DNA from 2 places in the Trinickia sp. NRRL B-1857 genome. Region 2 is predicted to be linked to the other one. Evidence: predicted binding sites of a transcription regulator. Region 2 holds the regulator's gene; the other holds the start of a gene.

Region 1 (5,914 bases), on a different contig from region 2:
ACGATTCGCCGAAGCTTGCCGGTGGCGTTTTGGCGTATCTGGAGCACGCGCACGGGCGATTCAGTCGCTCGTCAGCGTGGTCTGTACGATTTTCTTGAAGTGATTGACCGTATTGCCGGCAAGCAAGTCTTCGGAATTCGACCGGGGCGTCGAGCGGCAGATGCCGTCGAGCGCGAACGCTTCGTCGATAGCGGCATTGACCGATCGTGCGGACAAACTGCGCAACAAGGAACCGAGGCGATCGCGCTTCGTGAACCACCCGATCAGTCCCGAATCCGTTGCAATGACTGTCTTACCGTATCGATGCGCTTGCGCGAGAACACCACTCATCCCGTAGTGCCGTTTGTAGCCGACCCATACCGCGTCGCATGCGCAAAATAGGTCTGCTTCCATTTCCGGCGAGATGAATTGGTCGTAGACGCTCACCCGACTAAATAACCCGCCGCCGATCGAAGCAATGAACGCGCGCACGTCTTTGGTTTGCTCACCGGCGATGACGATCAGCGGATGTTCGTCTCGCCGCATGCACGCGTATAAGAGTTCCTTGATTCCCTTGCCGTCGGATATCGTGCCGTACACGAGAATGCACCGCTCGTTGCCGATTCCCAATCGCGCTCTCGCCTCGTGCTGTTCAACCTGGTCGGCGTCGGCGAACGGGCCTTCCAAATAATGCACCGGCGGACAGCCGCCGCGGGCCGGCGATTTTGCGTGCCACGCCGAAAACGTCGGGTCGATCGTCAGCAGCGCCGATAAGTTTCCCCCGCGCAACGCGCGATAAAAGAGCCGCTTATAGACGAATTCGGCGAGCGGACGACGCGGCGCTTGCACCCCGATATCGCGCAAATGAAACGATTGACGCATCGCGATGCACATCCAACGCGTCGAGCCGAACGGCGAGCCGAGTACGCCGACGGCATTCAAGATGTAATCGCCGTCGGGGACGACTACGAGGTCGACGCTATCCGTGCGAACCACGCGGCGATATATCGACGCGAAAGCGGCGTAAAAACCGAAACCCATGTTTGCCGCATTGAGCCATGACGAGGGGTGCGCAAAGTGGCCATGCTTGCGATCGGTCACAACGGTGACCGCGGCACGCGAGACTTGGTACGCCAACAGCAGCGGATGATCGCGATGGCGCGGCTGCGTCCAGAGCATGCACTCGTAGCCGGCCTCGACCAGCGCTTCGATCGTCCATTGGACATATCGCCAACGATAGCCGGACAGGTCCGGCTCAATAACGAGCGCGCGCGGTCTCATAGCGCGAATCCGCCACGCGGTGTTATGCGGAAGTCGCTAGCAAGAACGCCGGAAAATGGAATGCGCATAGTGTGGCGAATAAAAAGGCATTGCGTTCGACAGGTCGACTTCTCGACTTATCGACTTATCGAGAATATGCCTCGCCGCCGAAGAGGTGGCAACGACGGCAGACAAAATGACCGATAACACCTAACCGCACACCTTCGGCCGCCCTGCCGGGCAACGCTGAGCGGCCAAGGGCCATGCTTTCTTATATCGCGTTCCACGCCGCCGGCAATAGGATCCCGCCCAATACGATCCCGCCCACTCAAGACCCTAACAATCCCGCCGCGATATTAACGCACAAACCCAGCACCGCGGCATTGAAGAAAAACGACAAAATCGACTGCGCCAACGCCGTCCGTCTAGCGCGCCGCGAGCAAACCGACACATCCGATGTTTGCGATGCAACAGCGATCGTAAATGCGAAATACATAAAGTCCCAATAGTCGAGCGGCTCTTGGGGATCGGGAAACTTGAGCGAAGCCTCGCCCTCGCCCGCCTGATGGTAATAGCGCGCATATTCAAGCGTGAATACCGTCGGAATCAGCAGCCAGCCGCCGATCATCGTGATGCCGGTCAGCGCGTAGTTGATGCTCGCCTGCTTGGCGCCCAGTCCCTTCGCTGCCGACAACTCGACCACGATGGCGACCAAACTCGCGATCGCCGCCGCTGTGATGATCGCCAATACCGCGCTCGCACCCTCGTCTTCGCGCTCCGCTACCCGCTGCAAATCTTCCGGGCTCGCCCGAAACATGCGAATCCAGATCAAGACGAGGTACGACCACATCCCGGCATCCCAGGCGGCGAGAGAACGCTGAATCGGCCGCAGATGCCACGGCTCGATCAGAAGAGCGATCACGCCGATCGCGATCCCGATGAAGATTCGTGGGCGATTACTTAAAAAGCGAACGATACGTGCGGATGGATCCATGGGGTCTCGGTTGGTTAAATTCGGATAAGTTTGCCGCCGCCATTGGACAGCGAAGACCGGACGCTATTATCGCCGCGCCAGCCACCTGATGATCGCGTATCCGAGAGAGAGTACGCGCCGAGGTCGCCCGCGAATTTGCTATCATCCCTGTACGTTTATACAGCCCTTTTTTCGAGCCGTCGTGTCCCCCTCCGCCCCTTCGCCGTACTACCTGCTGAATTTCGAGCGCGCGTTGGCGTGGGTTGGCGAGCGCTACGAGGGCTTGCTCGATGCGGCGGAGCGCGAGTTTCTAGAGGCGTTTCCTCGCTTACCGCAATCGGCCCGCGCACTGCTCGTTCGCATGCTGATGCGCCGGGGCTCGCTGTTTCGCGCTAGCCGGCTCGTCTACGAGGAGATCGGCTGCCCGCTCGCGGCGGCCGGCCCGCTGGCGGCGCTGGGCTGGATCGATGCCGACTGCGCCGTGACGATCGATGAATTGTTCGTCGTTGCGACGCTCCCCGAGTTGGCCCGTATCTTCGCGGGTTCAGGCGGACAGAAACACGCGCGCAAGGCGGCATGGCTCGAGGCGATTCGCCCGCAATATCCGGCGCCCCAACGCTACGGCGAATGGGCGAACGGCGCCGCCGATCAAGTCATTCGCACGTCGATAGACCCGCTGTGCGAGCGCCTGCGCCTTATGTTTTTCGGCAATCTCCACCAAGACTGGTCGGAATTCGTGCTCGCCGACTTGGGCGTCTATCAATATGAGTCGGTTGCCTTTCCGCACTCGGCTCGGGCATTTCGCACGCGCGCCGATATCGACGGCTACCTCTTGCTGCATGCGTGCCGCGCGGCGCTCGATGCGCTCGTCGAGGCTACCGACATAGAGGTCTTGCTGACCGCGGCGTTGTCGATCGAGATCGATAACCCGTGGCTGGAAACGCGCCGCGCGAAGCTCTTGTTCCGCGTCGGCAACCATGCCGAGCGGCTCGGTCACTGGCAGGTAGCGCATGACGCCTACATTCGCAGCACGTGGCCGGGCGCAAGGCATCGCCGAATCCGCGTGCTCGAACGCGACGGTGAGGCCGATCGAGCACACGCGCTGGCCTTGCAGGCACTGCGCGAGCCGGAAAGCGAAGCCGAAACGCAGCGCGTCGCCCGCATGATGCCGCGGCTATGTAAAGCCGTGGGGCAGCCGGGCAAGGCGACGCGCAAAGAAAACGCGATCGATCGCGAAACGCTCGTGCTGCCCTACCCCGACGAACCGTTCGCCGTCGAATATGTCGCGCGCGATCATCTGGGTACCGAGTCGGCTCCCGTCTTTTATGTCGAAAACGGCCTGATCAATTCGCTCTTCGGCCTGTTGTGCTGGGAAGCCGTGTTCGCCCCCGTGCCGGGCGCGTTCTTCCATCCGTTTCAACGTGGGCCGGCCGACCTGTACGCACCCGATTTCCAAGCGAAGCGCGCCGAGCTCTTCGCCCGATGCCTTTCGCAGTTGGACACCGAAGCCTATCGCTCGACGATCCTGCAAAACTACGAACGCAAGAGCGGCCTCCAATCGCCGTTCGTGTTTTGGACCATGCTGACGCAGGAGCTCATCGCGCTAGCCCTCGATTGCCTGCCCGCCGCACATCTAAAACTTTGGTTTTCGAGGATGCTTGCCGATATCCGCGAAAATCGCTCGGGTTTGCCCGATCTCATTCGCTTTTGGCCTGCGCATCGGCGTTACGAGCTCATCGAGATCAAAGGCCCCGGCGACAAGCTGCAAGACAACCAGATTCGCTGGCTGCGCTATTGCGTCGACCACGCAATACCCGTGCGTGTCATCGACGTTCGCTGGGCCCAAGCACCCGCCGGCGACGGCGAGAGGGTTGCGGCATGAGCTATGTCGTCGCCGTCCGTACGCTATGCGAGTTCACCGCGAAGCGCGGCGACCTCGATCTGCGCTTCACGCCCTCGCCGACCTCCCTCGAGGGCATCGAAGGCCACGCGACCGTCACCGCCCGGCGCGGCGCCCAATACGAAGCCGAAGTCACGTTGACCGGCACATACGGCGAATTGACGGTGCGCGGACGCGCCGACGGATACGATCCGGCGCTCAATCGCCTCGAAGAAATCAAGACGTACCGCGGGCAACTGGAGTCGATGCCGGAAAACCATCGCGCGCTGCATTGGGCGCAGGCGCTCGTGTACGGGCATCTGCTCTGTCAAGCGCGCGCGCTCCCACGGCTAAATGTCGCGCTCGTCTATTTCGACATCGGCTCGCGCAAGGAAACGGTACTCACGCAAACGCACGACGCAGCTGCACTGCGCAGTTTTTTCGAGGCACAATGCGAGCGTTTTCTCGCATGGGCGATGCGTGAAAGCGCGCATCGCGCCGCGCGCGACGCCGCGCTCGCCCAGTTGCAGTTCCCCCATGGCGCCTTTCGCAGCGGGCAGCGCGAGCTCGCCGTCGCCGTCTACCGCGCATCGCGCGACGGCCGCGCACTCATCGCTCAAGCGCCGACGGGAATCGGCAAGACGCTGGCCACGCTGTTCCCCGCGCTCAAAGCGTGCGGACAGGGTCACGTCGAACGCGTTTTCTTTCTCACGGCGAAAACCCCGGGACGCGCACTCGCGCTGGACGCGATCGACACGCTCCATCGGGGCGAGCCCGCCTTGCCGCTGCGAACGCTCGAACTCGTCGCCCGCGACAAGGCTTGCGAACATCCGGACAAGTCGTGCCACGGCGAATCGTGTCCGCTCGCGCGCGGCTTTTACGATCGCCTTCCGGCCGCCCGCGAACTCGCGCTTTCAAACCGCAGGCTAGACCGCGACGTGGTGCGGCGCGCCGCACTCGAACACGACGTTTGCCCTTACTACTTGGCCCAGGAGCTTACGCGCTGGTGCGACGTCGTCGTCGGCGACTACAACTACTATTACGACACCAGTGCGTTGCTCTACGCACTTACGCGTATCAATCAATGGCGCGTCGCCGTGCTCGTGGACGAAGCGCACAACATGCTGGAGCGCGGCCGCAAGATGTACACGGCCGAGATCGAGCAATCCGCATTCAAGGCCGCCGGCAAGATCGCGCCCGCCGTTTTGAAAAAAGCGCTTCAACGCTTGCAGCGTGAATGGAATGCGTTGAACCGGGAGCAGATGAGCCCTTATCAGGCATACGGCGAAGTGCCCGCACGCTTGTTATCGGCCGCGCAAAACCTGATCGGGGCCGTGACCGATCACCTTGCCGACGCGCCGCTGTCGCTCGACGACACGTTGCTGCGCGTCTTCTTCGACGCGATGCATTTCGTTTCGTTGTCCGAACAATTCGGCGAGCATTCGATATTCGACATTCAACTCGATGCGAAGCGCGCGGGCGACCCGGCGCGTCGTCTGTCGACGCTCTGCGTACGCAACGTCGTACCCGCGCACTTTCTCGCGGCCCGACATGCGGCCGCGCATGCCACCGTCATGTTCTCCGGGACGCTTTCGCCCGAGCGTTTCTATCGCGACATGCTCGGCTTACCGGACGGCACGGACGCGATCGACGTCCAAGGCCCGTTTCGCGCGCAGCAACTCACCGTCCGCGTGGCCGCGCATGTCTCCACGCGCTGGCGCGATCGCGAGCGTTCGCTGATTCCCATCGTCGATTTGATGGCGGATCAATACGCGGAACTACCGGGCAATTACTTGGGTTTCCTAAGCAGTTTCGACTACTTG
Region 2 (5,914 bases):
CGTCGTGAACGGCGCCTATCCGGTGCCGGACGATTTGCGCGAAAGCGCAACGGTCGAGGCGGATTCGACAGCGGTTGCGCGTGAATCGGAGATCGTCATCTCGATGGTTCCCGATACCCCCGACGTCGCCAACGTCTTGTTCGGCGACGACGGCGTGGCAAAGGGCCTCTCGGCCGGCAAGCTCGTGATCGACATGAGCTCCATCTCGCCGCTCGACACGCAAGAGTTTGCCAAACGCATCAACGCGCTCGGGTGCGACTACCTCGACGCGCCCGTCTCGGGCGGCGAAGTCGGTGCCCGCGAGGCGACGCTCTCGATCATGGTCGGCGGCCCGGAAGCAGCGTTCCAGCACGCCAAGCCCTTGTTCGAACTGATGGGCAAGAACATTACGCTCGTCGGCGAAAACGGCGCCGGACAGACCTGCAAAGTCGCCAACCAGATCATCGTCGCCCTGAACATCGAGGCCGTCGCGGAAGCGCTGCTGTTCGCGGCACGCTCGGGCGCGGATCCCGAACGCGTGCGCCGCGCGCTGATGGGCGGTTTCGCCGCGTCGCGCATCCTCGAGGTGCACGGCGCTCGCATGACCGCGCGCACCTTCAAGCCCGGCTTCCGGATCGACTTGCACCGCAAGGATTTGAACTTGGCCCTCGACGGCGCGCGCCGGCTCGGCGTCGCACTGCCCCACACTGCCAGCGCGCAGCAGCTGTTTAGCGTATGCGCGGCGCACGACGGCGGCAGTTGGGATCACTCGGCGATGCTGCGCGCACTCGAGATCATGTCCGGTTTCGAGATCGCCGAAGCGCCGGCCGAAGCGGTGGCCGCCTGACAGCGTAGCCGTTCAGCAGTATTCGGCCGTTCGATGAAAACCGAACGGCCAGCACGTGGGGCGCCTCGCCGGCACGTGCAAGGCAAGACCGAGGGGCAACCCGGGCATCGCATGATGGCCGGCGAAAACGAGGTCGACACCGAGCACGCGCATGGCAGGCAAAAAGCCGCTTTCGGGCTGAGAGCGGCAGTGGGGTCCGCAGCGGCACCCGGCGACGCCGGGGAAGCCTTGGTCGGTCAGACGTCGTCGTCGGGTGTCCGCCTGTCGGATTGTCACGCTTTCAATCGCCGCGAGCGTTCGCTCGTGCGCTTCAATTTGGGCCCCAAAGGGCCCGCTCTACGCTTTTCGTTCAGTAGGTGTCGAACATGCGCTGCAACGCGACCGGTTCGCGTACGCCCACGACCAGCGCGAGCATCAACAGCACACGCGCCTTGTACGGATTGAGCGAGCCGGCGCTGACGAACCCTAGCGCGTCGTCGGGCGCCGCGCCGTTACGCATGACATGCCCCGAGCCGACCCTTGATGCGCGCACGACCGCGATGCCGTGCGAGCGCGCGTCGGCGAGCGCCGCTTGGACAGACGCATGGATGGACCCGTTACCGGTACCGGCTACGACGATACCGTGCACGCCCGCGGCCACGAGCGCATCGACGGCGATGCGCGACGCACCGGCATAGCTCGTGACGACTTCGACCACCGGCCAGGCCTCGCCCGCCACGAACGGCGTTGCCGCCGTGTGTGCGCGCGTGACGGTTCGCGCGAATTCCACGCGACCATCTTGCACCCAGCCCAGCGCGCCGATCTCCGGCGAGTGAAACGCGTCGACGGCGTAGGTGCTCGTCTTCACGACGTCGCGCGCGCTGTGGATTCGATTGTTGAAAGCGACCAAGACGCCCTGCCCTTGCGCGGCCCGCGAGGCGGCGACGGTAACGGCGCCGAGCAGATTCAACGGACCGTCGGCCGAAAGCGCCGACGACGGGCGCATCGCCGCCGTCATCACGACGGGCTTCGGCGTCTTGACGGTCAGATGCAGCGCGTAAGCCGTTTCTTCGAGCGTATCGGTGCCGTGGGTCACGACGATACCGTCGATGTCCTCGCGCGCAGCCAGCACCGCGATCTGCGCGGCAAGCGTCGTCCAGAGCGACGCATCGAGATCCTTGCTGTCGATGCTCGCCACTTGCTGCGCTTCGATGTGGGCCACGCTCGATAACGCCGGCACGGCGGCCAGCAGCTTATCGACGCCGACGACGCCGGCCTGATAGCCCGAGGTTTGCGAAGCATCGGCCGCCGAGCCGGCGATCGTGCCGCCGGTCGCCAGCACGGCGATGCGCGGCAGCGCCGCTTGAGAGGAGGAAGTTTGGGTCGTAATCATGGGCGCCATTTTAACCGCGCCGCGTATCGCGGCGAACGCCCTGATTTCACCTACCCTCGCTGCGCGGATGCCGCAACGAGGGTGGAACTCAAGCCGCTTCGCGCAACTGCCCCGACATGCCGGCTTCGGACAACTGCGGCGCGAACATTTCGATGAAGCGGTATGCGTAGGCTCGCATGAAGGCCCCCCTGCGCAGACCGACGCGCGTCGTGCTGCCTTCGAACAGATGTTGCGTGTCGAGCGCCACAAGTTCCGAATCGCGCTTCGGATCGTAAGCCATGGCCGCGACGATACCCACGCCCATCCCCAACTCGACATACGTCTTGATGACGTCGGCATCGATTGCCGTCAGCACGACGTCCGGCAGCACGCCGATTTTGGCGAACGACGCGTCGATATGCGAGCGGCCCGTAAAATCGCGGTCGTAAGTCACGATCGGATATTCCGCGACATGCTCGAGCGTCACGCGCTCCCGGCCGGCAAGCGGGTGGCCCTTGGGCACGACGACGATGTGGTGCCACGAGTAGCAAGGGAACGTGACGATGTCGGAAAAACGATCGAGCGCCTCGGTCGAAATCGCGATATCGGCCTCGCCGTCGATCAGCATTTGGGCAATCTGTTGCGGATTGCCTTGGCGCAAGGCCAGTTGCACTTTGGGATAGGCGCGCGTGAACTCGCGCACGACTTTGGGCAGCGCATAGCGCGCCTGCGTGTGCGTCGTCGCGACGACGAGGTGCCCCGTCTGCTCGTCGGCATATTGCCGGGCGACGCGGCGCATGTTCTCGGCGTCGAGCAGCATGCGTTCGATCAGTTGATGCACGGCCTTGCCCGGCTCGGTGAGCCCCGTGAGCCGCTTGCCGCGGCGCACGAAAATGTCGATGCCGAGTTCGTCCTCCAGATCTTTGATCTGCTTGGACACGCCCGACTGGGACGTGAATAGCGCGTTGGCGACTTCCGTCAGATTCAGATTGCGGCGCACCGCCTCGCGCACGAAGCGCAACTGCTGAAAGTTCATGCGAGTGTCTCTCTAGAACAAGCGGAATCGTCGGTCGGCGCCGACTCTCGGCGCCCGGGTCGAGCCAGTCTAGGCGAAGCTTTTTATTCCCAGAACTAATAAATCCTCATTTTTTTATATCGATTCGTACTAAAGCTGCGGTGGGGTCGCAACACAGGGCTTGATCTTCGTCGAATACTGTATAAAAATACAGCAACCTGTCTATCCATACAGTGCGACATGACCAAACTTACCGCAAGGCAGCAGCAGGTATACGATCTGATCCGCCAATCGATCGAGCAGAGCGGCTTCCCGCCCACTCGCGCCGAGATTGCTGCGGCACTTGGGTTCTCGTCGGCGAACTCGGCCGAAGAACATCTGCGCGCGCTCGCCCGCAAAGGCGTCATCGAATTAGCGGCCGGCGCCTCGCGCGGCATTCGGCTGCTGGCGCCCGAGGACATGCCGCATCAGTTCTCGCTACCGCATCCGGCTTTGATGCAGCTTTCGTTGCCGCTCGTCGGCCGCGTCGCCGCCGGCAGCCCGATCCTCGCGCAAGAGCACATTTCGCAGCACTACGCCTGCGATCCGGCGCTGTTTTCGAGCAAGCCCGATTACCTATTGAAGGTGCGCGGGCTATCGATGCGCGACGCCGGCATTCTCGACGGCGACTTGTTGGCCGTGCAAAAGCGCACCGAAGCCAAAGACGGCCAAATCATCGTCGCCCGTCTGGGAGACGACGTGACCGTCAAACGCCTGAAACGCCGTCCCAACGGTATCGAGCTGATCGCCGAAAACCCGGACTACGAGAACATCTTCGTTCAAGCCGGCAGCGCCGATTTCGCGCTCGAAGGCATTGCGGTCGGGCTGATTCGCCCGTCCGAATTTTGATTCCGCACACGTTAGGGAGCCGCCATGGATCGCCTTGCCCGCCTCATGCCTTTCCGCACTTTCGGCCGCTTGCGCCATTTGCGCGGACTCATCCAGTGCCCGCCGCTCGAGGCCGCCGCGATCAGCCCCGCGCGGCAGCCTGACACGGCAACGCAGCCTGCCGCGTTGCCGGCATTCGCGCGCGTCTCGCTCAATAGCGCACTGCATGCCGAACCGGCACGTCGCGCGCCGGTTCGCGTCTATCACGGTCCGTCTCGTGTGATCCTCGTCGGCTCGATCGACGCCGTATGCAAAATGATCGATCGATGCATCGACGATGAACGTGCAGGCGTAGCCGCGGCGCAATGGGGTTGAGACGCTTGCGGGAGAATGGGCGGCATGGGGGATCGTTTCGGCGCGATCGCTGTCAATGAACAACATTGAACATCGATAAAGGCCATCCTTTCATGACCGCAGAGAACCGTTCCAATCCACGAAAGCCACTCACGACAACGCTCGTGACAGGCATCGTATTCATCGTCGTGGTGCTTGCCGTTTTCGCTTACGCCTCGCCCTATCTCGTCCTCAGCCGGCTGAGAGAGGCAGTGCAAGCGCGCGATACGGCAACGATCAATCGCTATGTCGACTATCCCGCGTTGCGAGCTAGTCTCAAGGTCGAAGTGACTCAGATGTTGAGTCGGCGTGTCGATGCGGAAAAGCTTCAACATCCGCTTACGGCATTGGGCGCGCTAGTCGGTATGGCATTCGTGAATCCGCTCGTCGATGCCTATGCGACACCGGACGGCGTCGTCGCATTGCTCAAAGGCATGCCGCCTCGAGGCGAGCCCGGAGAGGCACCGCCGCCGGCCGGAGATCGACAAGCGGGCGCGGCACCGCAAGCCCAAGAAACGCCGGCGGGACCCGCTTCCGCGCCGGGCCAAGTGTCCGCGCCGCGCGCCAAGGCAGATGCCGGCTATCGCGATACGAGCACGTTCGCAGTCACGTATACGCGCGATACCGGTGGCGTGCCCTATAGCGTCATCTTGCATCGCCGCGGCTGGTTCACGTGGCAAATCGACGCGGTCGAGCTCAATCGTTGACGCGCCGATAAGCGACGAGATGAGCCGGACGTCTCCGGCTCGCGTGGTGGCAGCGATCGCCGCAGGCCGGCAGCAATAGAGCCACGCTCAGGTACCGGCGCCGCCAGCCGATGTGGCGGCCGTCGCTTTGACATCGACGGCTTCCTTCTCGTGCGCGGTCGATACCGCAACGAGAATGCTGCAAGAGACGCGATCGAGCAAAAGCGTATTGCCGGAGCCCATCCACCATCGCGACAACCCGCTGCGCGCGCGATGGCCGACGACAATGAGATCGACCTTCAGTTCATCCGCCAAATTGGCGATCTCATCGATCGGATGGCCGAAGGCGAAATGGCCGTGCGCCAGTACGCCGCGTTCGGTCAACCAGTCGACACCTTCTTGAAGAATTTCGCGAGCGGCATCCTCGAACCGGCCGCAAGCCACGTCCGTCAGCAGACCCGCGCTTTGCGCGATACTCGTGCGCATATCGACGACCGATAGCAAGTGCGTTTCCGCTTTGAGATCGAGCGCGAGATCGGCACCGCAACGCAAGGCTTTGCGGCCTTCGCGCGTGCCGTCATAACACAGTAAGATTTTTTTGTAGCTCGCCATTATGGCCTCCGAGCCCGCGCGGATCGCGGTGTGTCGTTTCAATCATGGTGCGGCGCATTTGGACTTGCAAGGCTAGGAAAACGCCTAGATCTCGCTCATCGGCTCATGCACGCATCGCCGCCTGCGCTGCGCCGCACCAGCGAAGCATGCGTTGCCTTCACGAG

Evidence for each region. Region 2 encodes LexA, which represses DNA repair genes until DNA is damaged. Its sites were predicted from a motif close to ACTGTATNNNNATACAGT; they were not measured.
Region 1: the regulator LexA is predicted to act here: its motif matches at 2,380-2,397, upstream of AB1286_RS24155 (VRR-NUC domain-containing protein).

Annotation. Positions count from the first base shown of each region.
Region 1 is NZ_JBFLUK010000011.1:693,821-699,734, reverse strand. It holds gene AB1286_RS24165 (glycosyltransferase) at 61-1,260, opposite strand; gene AB1286_RS24160 (DUF1345 domain-containing protein) at 1,568-2,233, opposite strand; gene AB1286_RS24155 (VRR-NUC domain-containing protein) at 2,415-4,094, shown strand; gene AB1286_RS24150 (helicase C-terminal domain-containing protein) at 4,091-5,914, shown strand, end outside.
Region 2 is NZ_JBFLUK010000001.1:558,530-564,443, forward strand. It holds gene AB1286_RS02585 (2-hydroxy-3-oxopropionate reductase) at 1-826, shown strand, start outside; gene AB1286_RS02590 (asparaginase) at 1,176-2,198, opposite strand; gene AB1286_RS02595 (CysB family HTH-type transcriptional regulator) at 2,287-3,213, opposite strand; gene lexA (transcriptional repressor LexA) at 3,433-4,080, shown strand; gene AB1286_RS02605 (hypothetical protein) at 4,105-4,434, shown strand; gene AB1286_RS02610 (DUF2939 domain-containing protein) at 4,578-5,159, shown strand; gene AB1286_RS02615 (universal stress protein) at 5,247-5,750, opposite strand.